Linked DNA regions of Saccharobesus litoralis. The main gene of each other region encodes a partner of the protein of the gene in region 3 in a complex. Links are inferred from orthologs where the notes say so. Each region holds a gene or a part of one and is shown on either strand. Other genes may lie near its edges.

Region 1 (2,908 bases), 1.7 Mb from region 3 along the record:
TAGTAAATACCAATATAATTATAGGCTTCAGCTAAATTCTGTTTAAGCCTTAATGCTTGGTTAAAATCGAAATGAGCTAACTGGTTAAGGCCTATTTCGTCATAGCGCCGCCCACGTTGAAAATACACTTCAGCTTGCTGCTCTTCAGTCAAATTGACATGACCTAAAATATCAGACAAACGTTTAATGGCTAGTTGCTGCTGGGTAGAAACTTGCAGCGGTTTAACAAAGAGCATCTGCTGCTCATTATTTTTAGGTGTACTGTTACAGGCCGCTAAACTGATAATAAGCATTAGCATGGCGCCCAACTTAAAATACATATAGTGTTTCTTGTTAGTAATGACCTCTATAACGTCACTATACAAGCAGAAGACAAGATTGTCAGTGCTACAAAAACAAAAAAGGGAGCTAAAACGCTCCCTTTTACAATCGAGTATTAAAATTAATCGATTATTCAGCTACTTCAGGCTTTTCAACTGCCGCTTTCATGCTTAAGCGTACGCGGCCTTGACGGTCAATCTCAAGTACCTTAACAGTGACTTCTTGACCCTCTTGAATGTAATCTTGAACTTTTTCAACACGCTCTTCAGAGATTTGTGAAATATGAACAAGACCTTGTTTACCCGGTAACACTTCAACAAAGGCACCAAAGTCAACGATACGTACAACTTTACCTTGATAAACTTGGTTCACTTCAACTTCAGCAGTAATTTGCTTAATGCGCTCCATTGCTGCTTCTGCTTTAGATTTATCAGTTGCTGCGATCTTAACTTTACCATCGTCTTCGATTTCGATTGTGGTTTCTGTCTCTTCAGTAAGCTGGCGAATTGTTGCGCCACCTTTACCGATAACATCACGGATCTTATCAGCGTCAATCTTCATCTCGTATATGCGAGGCGCAAACTCAGAAACTTCTTCACGGTGACCAGAAATCGCTTCATCCATAACATTCAAAATATGTAAACGAGCCGCTTTTGCTTGGTTCAAAGCAATCTGCATGATCTCTTTAGTGATACCTTCAATTTTGATATCCATTTGTAACGCTGTAACCCCTTCTTGGGTACCCGCTACTTTAAAGTCCATGTCACCTAAGTGGTCTTCGTCACCTAATATGTCTGATAACACGACAAACTTGTCATCTTCTTTAACTAGACCCATAGCAATACCCGCTACAGACGCTTTAATCGGTACACCGGCATCCATAAGTGCTAAAGAGGTACCACAAACAGAAGCCATAGAGCTTGAACCGTTTGATTCAGTGATCTCTGATACAACACGAACTGTGTATGGGAATTCGTCAAGGCTTGGCATAACCGCTTGTACGCCGCGCTTAGCCAAACGACCGTGACCAATTTCACGACGCTTAGGTGAGCCTATCATGCCAGTTTCACCTACACAGTATGGAGGGAAGTTATAGTGCAACATGAAGTTATCAGTAGACTCGCCCGTTAGACTATCGATGATTTGTGCATCACGTGGAGTACCTAACGTCGCTGCGACAATAGCTTGTGTTTCACCACGAGTGAATAAAGATGAACCGTGTGTACGTGGTAAAATACCCGTACGAACATCAAGAGCACGAACACTTTCAGGATCACGACCATCAATGCGTGGCTCACCGGCGATAATGCGATCACGTACAACTGATTTTTCAACTGAACTTAGCATGTCGCCAATTTCGCCTTCATCAAGCTCTTCATCTTCGGCTAGCAATTTCGCTAATGCTTCGGCTTTAACTACGCCTACAGCTTCATAACGCGCCATTTTATCTGTGATTTGATAGGCTGCTGTAAAACCGTCTTTAGAAGCGGCTGTCACTTTCTCTTTTAATTCAGTATTAACTTCTGGTGCTACCCAATCTGATTCGGTTGGGTTAACCGCTGCTTTAAATGCTTTAACACCTTCGATTACAGCTTGAGATTGCTCATGACCATAAACAACAGCGCCAAGCATGACATCTTCAGATAATACTTCAGCTTCTGATTCCACCATCAACACTGCACTTTCAGTACCAGCAACCACTAAATCAAGTTGGCTGCTTGGTAATTCAGAAATAACAGGGTTTAACATGTATTGACCATCTTTATAACCAACACGAGCAGCACCAACAGGGCCTTGGAATGGCGTTCCAGCAATTGATAATGCCGCAGATACACCTATCATTGAAATAACGTCAGTTGGAATTTCTGGGTTAGCTGAAACCACAGTGATCACAACTTGTACTTCATTACAATAAGCTTTAGGGAATAAAGGACGGATTGGACGGTCAATAAGACGTGCTATCAAGGTTTCGCCTTCACTTGGACGACCTTCACGCTTAAAGAAACCACCTGGAATTTTACCTGCAGCATAGGCTTTTTCTTGATAGTTTACAGTTAATGGGAAAAAGTCACGCGGTTCATCCGATTTTTTCTCAACAACTGAAACGAGTACTGATGTGTCGTCCATGCTGGCCATAACAGCGGCACTTGCTTGGCGGGCAATCATACCCGTTTCTAAAGTAACAGTATGTTGGCCATACTGAAAAGAATGTGTAATTGGATTTAACATAGTTATCCTTATATTTTTAAATGAAAAATGAGTAACCGTTACCCAATTTCACTCATCTAAATACAGGACTTAGCTAGATGAAAGTACTCTTAAAAAAAGTACTTTCAACTAGCTACTGAGATCAAGTATTTAGCACGGGTGAATTTGCTTTCAAGTTACCTAAATAAAGTGTGGCTAGTATACGAAAAGATTTTAGAACCACAATTAATGCGGGCAAAAAACTAGGTAATTTAATGACAACTGCTTAAAAATAGCGCATCAAAATGAGCTAGCCTAACCCATATAACAAAAAAGAGCCTTGCGGCTCTTTTTTGTTTAAACGTAAAACTTAACGACGTAAGCCTAAACGTTTAATTAA
Region 2 (2,821 bases), 2.4 Mb from region 3 along the record:
GTCGATAAATTAGCTGATGTAGATGCGATTTTGGTACCTGGCGGTTTTGGTGAACGAGGCACAGCAGGTAAAATGCTAGCTGCACAATATGCTCGTGAAAATAACGTTCCTTATTTAGGTATATGCTTAGGCATGCAAATGGCGTTAATCGAATTTGCGCGTAATGTGGCTAAATTAGAAAATGCTAACAGCACGGAATTTGATGCAGAGACTCAACACCCTGTCGTTGGTTTAATTACCGAATGGCAAAATAACGAGGGTGAAATGGAAGAGCGTTCAGAGCAATCTGACTTGGGTGGCACTATGCGTTTAGGTTCGCAATTGTGTCATTTAGAAGCGGGTTCCAAAGCCGCTCAAGCTTATGGTTCAGAACAGATCCATGAGCGTCATCGTCACCGCTATGAAGTTAATAATAACTATCGTCAACAACTTGAGGAAGCTGGCTTAGTTTTCTCTGGTTTGTCGGCAGATAAGAAACTGGTTGAAGTTATTGAGTTGCCTAATCATCCATGGTTTATTGCAGCTCAATTTCATCCAGAGTTCACGTCAACGCCGCGTGATGGCCATCCTTTATTCCAAGGGTTTGTCGCCGCAGCGTATGCAGCACAGAAACAATAAAAACACACGCGCGCTAGAAAGCGCGCTTTTCGTTATACATATCGAGGAAGGACTATGTCATCTATCGTAAACATCATTGGTCGTGAAATTATTGATTCACGCGGAAACCCAACTGTAGAAGCAGACGTATATTTAGAAAGCGGTGCTATGGGTCGTGCAGCAGCTCCTTCTGGTGCTTCTACTGGTTCACGTGAAGCACTTGAATTACGCGACGGTGATAAAAGCCGCTTTTTAGGTAAAGGCGTAATTAAAGCTGTTGAAAATGTAAATGGTGTTATTAAAGAAGCACTAGTTGGTAAAGACGCACTTGACCAAAAAGCTGTAGACCAAGTGATGTTAGACCTAGACGGTACTGACTTTAAGAGCAACTTGGGCGCAAATGCTATTTTAGCTGTTTCTTTAGCCACAGCTAAAGCGGCTGCAGCTGAAAAAGGCGTAGCTTTATACGAGCACATTGCTGACTTAAACGGTACTTCAGGTCAGTACAGCCTTCCATTACCAATGATGAACATCATCAACGGTGGTGAGCACGCTGACAACAATGTTGATATTCAAGAATTCATGATCCAACCTGTTGGTGCTAAAACTTTCAAACAAGCTATCCAAATGGGTGCTGAAGTTTTCCATAACTTAAAGAAAGTTTTAAACGCTCGTGGTTACAACACTGCTGTTGGTGACGAAGGTGGTTTTGCACCAGACCTTAAGTCTAACGCTGAAGCGTTAGAAGTTATCGCAGAAGCGATTAAAGCAGCTGGATACGAAATCGATAAAGATATTACTTTAGCATTAGACTGTGCTGCGTCTGAGTTCTACGAAAAAGACAATGGTATCTACAACTTGAAAGGTGAAGGCAAAACGTTCACTTCTAACGAGTTCTCTGATTTCTTATCTACTTTATGTGACGAATACCCAATCGTTTCAATCGAAGATGGTTTAGATGAGTCTGATTGGGATGGTTTCGCATACCAAACTAAGATCCTTGGCGACAAGATCCAAATCGTTGGAGACGACTTATTCGTAACTAACACTAAGATCTTAAAAGAAGGTATCGAGAAAGGTATCGCTAACTCAATCTTAATCAAGTTTAACCAAATTGGTTCTTTAACTGAAACGTTAGAAGCTATCCAAATGGCTAAAGACGCTGGTTACACTGCTGTTATCTCTCACCGTTCAGGTGAAACTGAAGATGCAACTATTGCTGATTTAGCAGTAGGTACTGCAGCTGGTCAAATCAAGACAGGTTCAATGAGCCGTTCTGATCGTGTTGCTAAGTACAATCAGTTATTACGTATTGAAGAAGCGCTAGGCGACAAAGCTGTATATGCCGGTCGTTCAGCCGTTAAAGGTCAATAATATCTGATCTTTTGTCATGCTGGCCTTTTCAATAGGCCAGCATATTCGTTACACTTCACTAATCTTCTGTTAAATCAATTCTGACTTTGAATAAATCGGCCGCTCAACAACGAGATTTTGCCCAAGATAGCGAAAGGCTGCTTACTTATTCTCAACTGTGTAACGTTTTTTATGAACGTGAATTAAAAATGTTGATGGATAGCGATATGCCTCCCGCGCTGTTACAAAAGCGTTTATCTAGTTTATCGTTTTACGTTAAACGTGCTGCTGAATCGATTATTAGTTTAAGTTCGCCCATCAGTTTAGATAGTCAAAATGGTGCTTGGTCGGCCAGCCAAAAACGTAAAATACCCACAGAAAAAGTTGATCCTGAAGCTAACTTTAAATGGTTTAGTCGATATTCAGATATTGGCTTAATTGTTCCTATTCAAATTACTCAACAAGGTTTAACGCATATTAAGTTAGATTGTATTGATGAAATAGATACCGTAAATCAATGCTTTCATGTTAATGAGTTAGGTTGGTTTAATTTTTACGGCCAGACTTTACAAGATGATCTAATCAAACACAAAACAGCGTTTAAATCTGCAAAAGATATTATGATTGCAGCGTGTTGTGGCCACCAATGGATAGGGAGCGATAGAACTTATCATAGAACGTTATCGTTACGTGAATTGTTATTAACATCAGTTATTAATTGGCAACAGTTAAATAAGCCTTTACCTATAACTAAAACTAGCTAATTGCGTCTGGCTATTCATGATCCTGCAAGGTAATATTAGCTTAACTTTAATATTATCAGTTCACCATGTCTCTTTTTAGGTTAGTGCTAATAGTGTTGCTTTGTATG
Region 3 (8,776 bases):
TTGTCGTCATTAGCTTGGTGGTGGTTATTAGCAAAATCTAAGCTGAAAAACTTTCAACAAAAGCGTAAAATAGACTCGTTGACTCAAGAAAACGAGCGTCTTCGGATCCAACTCAAAGATCAATAATGCCTGAATTACTTTTTTTATTGCTGCCTATCGCAGCACTTTATGGTTACGTTATTGGCCGTAACAGTTTTAAGCAGGCGCAATTGCGTCAACATGAAGAGATTAATCAAAACTTCTTGTCAGGCTTGAACTTGTTTCTCAATAATCAACGAGATAAAGCCATAGAGGTTTTAATTGAGAACCTTGAAGTTAATAACGAAACATTCACGACTCATATTGCGCTTGGCAAACTGTTTAGAGCTAAGGGTGAAAATGATCGTGCAATTAAAATTCATCAATTTCTAGCCAAGCAAGATGCCCTTTCTCCTAGTCAGCGGAAAACCTCGATTCTGCAACTCGCTAAAGATTTTATAGACAGTGCGTTATACGACAGAGCAGAAGCGCTATTAAAACCATTAGTTGATGATAATGATTTGGATTATGAAGCGAGAACATTGCTTTCTCGTATTTATCAAACTTATCGAGACTGGTTGCCGGCATATGAAATTATAAAAGGCTTGGAACCGCAAGAAGGGGACAATCTCGATAATGTTCGTGCCTATTTGCTTTGTGAGTTAGCAGAAAAGCAGCAGGGACAAGAGAAACAGCAAAGTTTATTACAGGCGCTAAGTTATGATTCACGTTGTGCACGGGCTTATTTAGCCTTAATTGCGTTTTCGTTAGAAGGTGAACAATTGGATAAAGCGCAAAAATATGCTCACGATCTAGTTGAACAGGCGGTCGACTTTGTTTCATTAGTCGTACCGAAACTGGATGATATTTTTCCTTGTAAAACAGAGCAGTTAAAGTTTTTACAGCGAACAGAAAAGTTAAGTACTTCAAGCACGGCTATCGCTGATAAAATAGCCAAATTACAACTAGAGAATAACAATGCATCTGCTGCGCGAAAGACCTTAGTTAATATGCTGGAAGGACACGCAACGATCCGAGGGTTTGCTAGTTTGATGGATGTTAATGCTAGCCAAGTAGATTCTGAACATGCTCGCTCTATGATGAAAAGCTTGCAGAGCATGGTTGTGAAAAAAATAGAGCAGTTACCCGATTTTGAATGTGACCAATGTGGTTATCAAGGCAGCTTTTTATTTTGGCAATGCCCTCGTTGTAAAAATTGGGGCAGTGTGAAGCCAATTAAAGGCCTAACCGGAGATTAAATAGACAATGGCGAACAATTCGCAAATTATTGTCGCGTTGGATTTTGCTGATCAGCACGACGCGCTTTCACTTGTAGATAAAATAAAACCAGAGCAATGTCGCTTAAAAGTAGGTAAGGAAATGTTTACTTACTTTGGTCCGCAGTTTGTCGGAAAGTTAGTAGATAAAGGCTTTGATGTTTTTTTAGATTTAAAATTTCACGATATTCCGGCAACGACAGCTAAAGCCTGCGTTGCAGCCGCTAATTTAGGTGTATGGATGGTTAATGTACACACGAGTGGTGGGGAAGTTATGATGAGTACTGCTCAAGAAGCATTACAAGGCTTGTCGGGCAGAAAACCATTACTTATTGGTGTAACTGTATTAACCAGTATGGATCAATCCGATTTAAATGGTTTGGGGATCCAAAAAACACCACAAGAGCAGGTGCTTTCTTTAGCAACGTTAGCGGCTAAAAGTGGTTTAGATGGAGTCGTTTGTTCTGCGCAAGAAGCAATAATGCTTAAACAAGCGTTAGGCCAAGACTTTAAGTTAGTGACGCCGGGAATTCGCCCTGCAGGTAGTGATAAAGGTGATCAAAAACGCATTATGACACCTGAACAAGCGGTTAAAGATGGTGCTGATTACTTAGTGATAGGCCGACCTATTACCCAAGCTCAAGACCCTTATGCTGTATTAGAGCAAATAAACTTATCATTAAAGGGTTAATAGCAACGCCTAAATCTGGGGTTTATTGCTGTTGGCTAAAATGTGAAGCGAAGCGCAACTTAGCCAACCGTTAGAAGTCCCTGCCTGTATTAGCTTGTTATATTGCGCTTAACTTAACTAATTCCAACTCTAATTCTTTCTTAGATAGTTTGTACTTTTCAGCAACTGCAAGTAAACATGAAAAAGTTAACTTTTTAATATATAGAGCGAACTCATCCTTATTTTTATGAATTTCTAATATATCATTTACATCTACTTCAATCGCTATTGGTAAATCACCATTCTTTTTATTTACATTTTGAAAAGCGGGGAACTCGTCATTTTTTAACCCATAACGGACAATTAAACCTACCCATTTAAAAGGAGCACCTTTAAGCCAATCAAAAGAGATTAAAATCTCTTCGACATAATCTCTAGCTTCTTCAAATGCCTCTATTGAATTATGGACTCTCGCTTTTACTAAAGCGACAGCACCTATTACTAATTTACGATTATGAGCCATGCTTTACTCGCAATATAACAGTTAATGTTTGTGGTGGGCTTATCCAGTATAAAGTTATTTATAAGCATAAAAAAAGCCGCATTTGCGGCTTTTTTGATCATGCTTTATAAGCAGAATAATAAGCCCTATTGCTAGGGCTTAGATATTAGACAGCTCGAGTCATTGACGATTGACTTTGACCTGATGCGTTCTGGCCACCAGCAGCCTTACCAGACGTTTTTATAAGTAAACGTTGGTCAACAGGCATAGCTTCGATTTTAAGCGCTTGGCTTAGATCGAGTTGCTCAGGTTGTGTTTTAGCCATTGGTGCGAAGGCATGGCCTTTTGCTGTAAAGCTAGGCTTGTGCTGCTGATTTAAACCTTCGGTAGTTTCTGACAACGCAATAGCTTCTGTTACTGCATCTGACGAACTATTAGGTGTTGTTACTGGTTGCTCAGAGCTAGCGATTGGCTTAGCTTCTGCTTCAACAGCTTCAACAGCTTCAACAGCTTCAACAGCTTCAACAGCTTCAACAGCTTCAACAGCTTCAACAGCTTCAACAGCTTCAACAGCTGCTGTAGTCGCTTCTACTTCTGTTTCAGTCGACTCTAAAGGCAAGCTTTGTTGAAATTCTTGTCTTACTTGTGGTGCTTCGACTGTTGCAGTTACTGTTGTTGAAGGTGTTGTTGTGTTTTCGCCTTCTTTAACGTCAACTTTATCAGTTTCGGCTACGACTGGCGTTTGTGCTTCAACCTTGGTTTCTTCAGCAACTGGAGCCGTTTTGTCTTCGTTAGCGACAGACGACTGTTCTACACCAGGGTAACGACTTTCAACTGGATCTGGGCTAGGCTCAGGATGACTATACAACTCCTGAGATTCAGCTTGTGTCACTTCAGGATGCTGGTTGCTTGCTTCTGCTGTGGTTTCTGGTTTAGTTTCGTCTTTACGGCGTTTTTGTCCAGATGTACGAAGGTGACGTGGTGTGCGACGACTACGGCCTTCACGACGTTTTTCTGTCGTTTTCTTCGTTTCTGCATTATCAACGACGTTTTTCTCGTCACTAACGGCTGATGTTTCTGCGCTATTATTATCTGCAATAGGCTTATCATCGACAGTTTTGGCTGTTGCAGTACCAAGTGCTTTTTCTTCTTGCTGTGGTTTTGAAGCTGGCGCCTTAGGGGCTTTAGCTTCTGTTTCGTTCGCCACATCAAGGGTATTTACCGCTTGGTTCTCAGTTTTTTCTTGGTTGTTATCTTTCACACGCACTTTACGTCTTTGATTACGACGTTGGCGGCGCTCTTCAACCTTTTCTTTAACCTCTGTATTTGCCGTTTCAGCACGACGAGGTTTTCTTTCCTTGTTAGGGCGTTCGTTAGTTTTTTGTGACTTACGCTCTTCGTCTTTATCACCATTAGGGCGACGATTACGATTGTTCCTATTACCACCGCGACGGTTATTATTACCTGAGCGTTTACCACCACGGCCATTGCGTGATTGATTACCACGTTTCTGAGTCGATTTTTTCGGCTCTGGCTCTTCTTCAACAGCGAATAGTGATTTAAATAAGTCGGCAATTTTGGCAAATAACGACTTAGGTTGCTTCTCATCTGTTTTTGGCTGTGCTGTAGGGGCTGGCGCTACAGGGGCAGGAGGTGGAGCTGAAAATCCTTTTAGTGCGGGTTCTTCTTTTTGCACTGCAGTGGTGGTTGGCGTTTCAACAAACTGCTTAATACTAGGATCAAGTTCCAACTCAGGTGTTTTGACTAACGCGTAGCTAAGTTCGTCCGTTAAATCATCTTTCTTCAAACGCACCATTTCGTAATGCGGTGAATCTAAATGCGGATTAGGTAGCACTAATACGCGAACACCATGACTTTTCTCGATAAAGCGCACAGCTCCGCGCTTTTCGTTAAATAAGTAGGTAGCAACATCAACCGGCACTGTCGCTCTGACTTGCACTGTGTTTTCTTTAATCGCTTCTTCTTCAAGTAAGCGAAGAATCGATAAGGCCAGTGACTCAGTTGAACGAATATTGCCCGTGCCTGAGCAGCGTGGACAAGGTATGTTGGCATTATCACCCAGAGAAGGGCGTAAACGTTGACGAGACATTTCTAGCAAGCCGAAACGAGAAATTCGACTTAATTGAATTCGAGCTCTGTCTTGACGGGTTGCATCTCTAAGGCGGTTTTCGACTTCACGTTGGTTGCGTGCCGGTGTCATATCGATAAAGTCGATAACCACTAAACCACCTAAATCACGTAAACGTAGTTGGCGAGCTATTTCGTCAGCTGCCTCTAAATTGGTGTTGAGTGCGGTTTCTTCAATATCACCACCTTTTGTTGCTTTAGATGAGTTGATATCAATTGATGTTAACGCTTCGGTCGGATCAATAACTATTGAACCACCTGATGGTAAGCGTACTTCACGTTGGAATGCAGACTCGATCTGACTTTCTATTTGGTAGTGAGTAAATAACGGTCGATCACCATCATACTTTTTCACACGGTTAATAAAGTCAGGACGAACACGTGATATATGTTCTCGCGTACGCTCGAATACTTTTTTACTATCGATAAGAATTTCATCGACATCACGGCGTAAGTAATCGCGAATTGCACGAACGATAACATCGCCTTCTTGATGAATTAAGAAAGGTGATGGACGTTCATCAGCAGCACGCTGAATTTCTTTCCAGTGATGCTTAAGTAAATTTAAATCCCATTCTAGCTCTTCATAAGATTTACCTACACCGGCAGTACGAACAATTAAGCCCATGCCTTTAGGTAATTCAAGCTTATTCAGTGCTTCTTTTAATTCGGTGCGCTCGTCACCCTCGATGCGACGGCTAATACCACCAGCGCGAGGATTATTTGGCATTAAAACCAGATAACTACCCGCTAAGCTGATAAAGGTCGTTAATGCAGCCCCTTTTTGACCGCGCTCTTCCTTATCAATTTGAACAATGACTTCTAAGCCTTCTTGTACAACGTCTTTGATATTAGGGCGGCCTGAAAACGTATAGCCTTCAGGGAAGTAGTTTTTAGCGATTTCTTTTAAAGGTAGGAAACCATGGCGCTCAGCACCATAGTCGACAAAAGCAGCTTCAAGGCTGGGTTCTACGCGGGTAATTTTACCTTTATAGATACTGGCTTTTTTTTGCTCGTGGCCTGACGCTTCGATATCTAAATCGTATAAACGTTGGCCGTCTACCAGAGCAACGCGCAATTCTTCTTCTTGCGTTGCATTGATTAACATGCGTTTCATGGCGTTCTAATTGTCCTAACAACGCCTAAACAAATTAATTTAAGTTACCTTGCCGTGTCGTTCTCCCGAACATCACGTATTTTTACAATTGAATTAACAAAGTCCGATAGTCGCTGATAGTTTGTGATCTCAAATGTGAGACACACAACACCGCCTAGCTCAGTGTTATTCACTTTGCTAGCAGCGCTTTCTCCTTTGCATATAGTCTTCTCGTTCGGGTTTTATGGTTCATTGTCAGCACTTATTCCCTATAACATAATAGTTCATATGTTATGGGCCTCGAAGCGTGACGGCTTCCCTTAAACCCCGATCGCTTTGACTAACTAAGGCTAGCAGTCTTTGGAGTGTTTTTTCACTCCTCATTAGCACTGCAAATAGCCTTACTTTCTTAACATCAAAATTTGTGCATTTGATGCTTGTAGATTGGGTTAACTTATTTAATCGCGTTTAGGCGAATTTTCAATATTGATGACCACTCCCGACAGGATTTTCACGTTTTAACCGACCGCGAAAAAGTACACACTCCGGATAAGTTAAAAATGCGAATGGCACATAAGTCTAATACTTAAATTAGCTTATATACATGCTGCGCGTAAACCTCTTACGTAAGCGAGGGTCACCTTCAATCTTAATACATTTGGAAAAATAACTGGCATTGTAAAATGCCATAGCGGAAAATATAGCAAACGCTTGCCAATTACGGCAATTGAAATCATCGATTAATGCAGAAATATTAACAATGAAAGAAAATGACTACAAGTCAGTTAGTTTTGTTACCTTGGATGAAGAGATTTGTGGTCAAAGAATAGACAATTGGCTAAAAAGGAACTTGAAAGGTGTGCCGACATCGCTCATCTATCGGATCATTCGTAAAGGCGAAATTCGCGTCAATAAAAAGCGAGTTAAACCTGAATATAAGTTACAAGAAGGTGATGTCGTTCGTATTCCGCCTATTAAAATAGATGAAGCCGCAGATAAACCTAAGCAAGTGGGCCAACATATTTTAGATAGTGTAGAAAAAAATATTCTATTTGAAGATGAAAGCTTGATGATTATCAACAAGCCATCTGGGTTAGCTGTGCATGGCGGCTCAGGTTTAAATTTTGGCTTAATTGAAGCTGTACGTAAATTGCGGCCTAATTGCCGTTCGCTTGAATTAGTTCATCGCTTGGACCGAGATACATCTGGGGCTATCGTCATTGCGAAAAAACGCTCGGCATTAAAGTCATTACATGAGCAATTAAGGCATAAAACGGTTGATAAGCGTTACTGGGCGTTGGTCAGAGGGCGTTGGTCCGATAAATTACGTAAAGTAGAAAAGCCTTTGCATAAAAACCAACTGTCTTCGGGAGAACGCTTAGTTAAAGTCGATGCTAAATTGGGTAAACCGAGTTTAACTAAATTTCGTGTATTACAACGCTTTGATCAAGCCACATTAGTTGAAGCTTCGCCTGTGACTGGACGCACGCATCAGATCCGTGTTCATACCGCAGCCAGTGGCCACCCAATAGCTTGCGATGATAAGTATGGTGAAAAAGATTTTGATCAAGTTGTCAAACAGGTTGGTGTGAAGCGTTTATTTTTGCATGCCGCATCGATCAGCTTTTTACACCCTAAAACCGAAACCACACTAAGAGTTGAAGCCCCTCTTGATGATAAGCTCGCGCAGGCTTTAAATAAATTAAAGTAGGAAGCAATTAATGAAATATAAAGTTGTGCTGTTTGATTGGGATGGCACCTTAATGGATTCTATCGCTAAAATTGTCAATGCGGTGCAAGTCGCTGCTGAGCTAAACCAAGTGGTTGTCCCCAGTGTTGATAAAGCTAAATCGATTATTGGCTTATCGTTAGAAACGGCCGTTGAAGTTTTATTTCCTGATTCTACTTTGGCTGTACAGCAACAAATCGGTGCTGACTATAGTCGTACCTATAATAATAGTCAGGTGGCGTCGCCTTTATTTGCGGATGCTCTTGATTGTTTAACCCAACTTAAAGACGCTGGAGCTGTATTAGGTGTTGCGACAGGAAAACGCCGCAGGGGATTGAATAAAGTGCTGGATTCAAGTGGTACTAGGCATTTTTTCTCTGCCAGTCGCTGTGCAGATGAGACAGCTTCTAAGCCTGATCCGCAAATGCTTAATGAAATATTGGCTGAGTTAGACGTGCGTGCCAGTGAGTGTGTTTATATTGGTGATACGGTACATGATTTAGCTATGGCACAAGCTATCAATATGGACCGGATTGGCGTGACTCATGGTGTTGATGATTTTGATGCATTAAATAAGCATAAGCCGGTATTGATTGCCGATAACCTGACTGGCATTGTTAATTATATTTTGCAGCCTTAATTTTTAAGCAAATGGTGTAAAGATCTAAATTGGCGAAAACGGCTGACGAAAGCTTATTAAAGTTTAAGTGCTAATACCCTAAGTACAAGATGCCAATACATCTTTTACTTAGGGAGCTAGGTTTTAATGATCTTTAAAGCATTAAATTTAAAAGTCAGTTAATGGGTTAACGCCAAATTCACGTAATACTTTTGTTAGTGCTATTAAAGGTAAACCCATTAGGGTGTTCGGATCATCACCTCTTAATGCGTTAAATAAGCTAATACCTAAAGCTTCACTTTTAAAACTACCCGCACAATTATATGGTTGTTCCTTATTAAGGTAAGCTTTTATTTCTTCTAGGGATAATTCTCTAAATTCAACTTCAAACGGCACAACTTGGGTTGAAATTAAATCTTTGGCGAGCCATTGCACACTTAAGCCAGTTAAAAACGTGACGGTTTTGCCATTAAGTTGTTGTAATTGTTTAACGGCATTTTCGAAATTTCCCGGTTTGCCAAGAATTTTATTGTCGATAACAGCAACTTGGTCAGAACCTATGACAATCGCGTTTGGCGTATTTTTAGCAACCGCTTGGGCTTTTAGTAAAGCAAGGCGCTCAACTAAGGCTGATGCGCTTTCATTTTCTAATGGTGTTTCATCGACATGTGGCTTCGCGGTATCGAACGGTAACTGTAATTTTTCGAGAATTTGCTT

What was found. Proteins that work in one complex are often made in the same cells at the same time.
Region 1: the proteins of rne (region 3) and pnp are in contact, whole or in part, in a cryo-EM structure (PDB 9QH0), measured with the Escherichia coli proteins. The link is inferred for Saccharobesus litoralis from one-to-one orthologs.
Region 2: the proteins of rne (region 3) and eno are in contact, whole or in part, in a solved structure (PDB 2FYM), measured with the Escherichia coli proteins. The link is inferred for Saccharobesus litoralis from one-to-one orthologs.

The regions. Positions count from the first base shown.
Region 1 is NZ_CP026604.1:3,312,328-3,315,235, reverse strand. It holds pnp (polyribonucleotide nucleotidyltransferase), read right to left. Parts: upstream 2,551-2,908; coding sequence 451-2,550; downstream 1-450. Other genes in the region: rpsO (30S ribosomal protein S15), read right to left, coding at 2,879-2,908; nlpI (lipoprotein NlpI), read right to left, coding at 1-320. UniProt on the Escherichia coli protein: Involved in mRNA degradation. Catalyzes the phosphorolysis of single-stranded polyribonucleotides processively in the 3'- to 5'-direction. Also involved, along with RNase II, in tRNA processing.
Region 2 is NZ_CP026604.1:4,014,182-4,017,002, forward strand. It holds eno (phosphopyruvate hydratase), read left to right. Parts: upstream 1-672; coding sequence 673-1,971; downstream 1,972-2,821. Other genes in the region: C2869_RS14550 (CTP synthase), read left to right, coding at 1-618; C2869_RS14560 (hypothetical protein), read left to right, coding at 2,178-2,714; ftsB (cell division protein FtsB), read left to right, coding at 2,780-2,821. UniProt on the Escherichia coli protein: Catalyzes the reversible conversion of 2-phosphoglycerate (2-PG) into phosphoenolpyruvate (PEP). It is essential for the degradation of carbohydrates via glycolysis.
Region 3 is NZ_CP026604.1:1,606,185-1,614,960, forward strand. Bases 2,434-6,065 are described here. They hold rne (ribonuclease E), read right to left. Parts: upstream 5,733-6,065; coding sequence 2,634-5,732; downstream 2,434-2,633. Other genes in these bases: C2869_RS05650 (Imm39 family immunity protein), read right to left, coding at 2,434-2,488. In the rest of the region: C2869_RS05635 (LapA family protein), read left to right, coding at 1-126; C2869_RS05640 (hypothetical protein), read left to right, coding at 126-1,277; pyrF (orotidine-5'-phosphate decarboxylase), read left to right, coding at 1,285-1,986; more of C2869_RS05650, read right to left, coding at 2,084-2,433; 23S rRNA pseudouridine(955/2504/2580) synthase RluC, read left to right, coding at 6,472-7,422; C2869_RS05665 (HAD-IA family hydrolase), read left to right, coding at 7,433-8,080; C2869_RS05670 (Maf family protein), read right to left, coding at 8,228-8,776. UniProt on the Escherichia coli protein: Endoribonuclease that plays a central role in RNA processing and decay. Required for the maturation of 5S and 16S rRNAs and the majority of tRNAs. Also involved in the degradation of most mRNAs.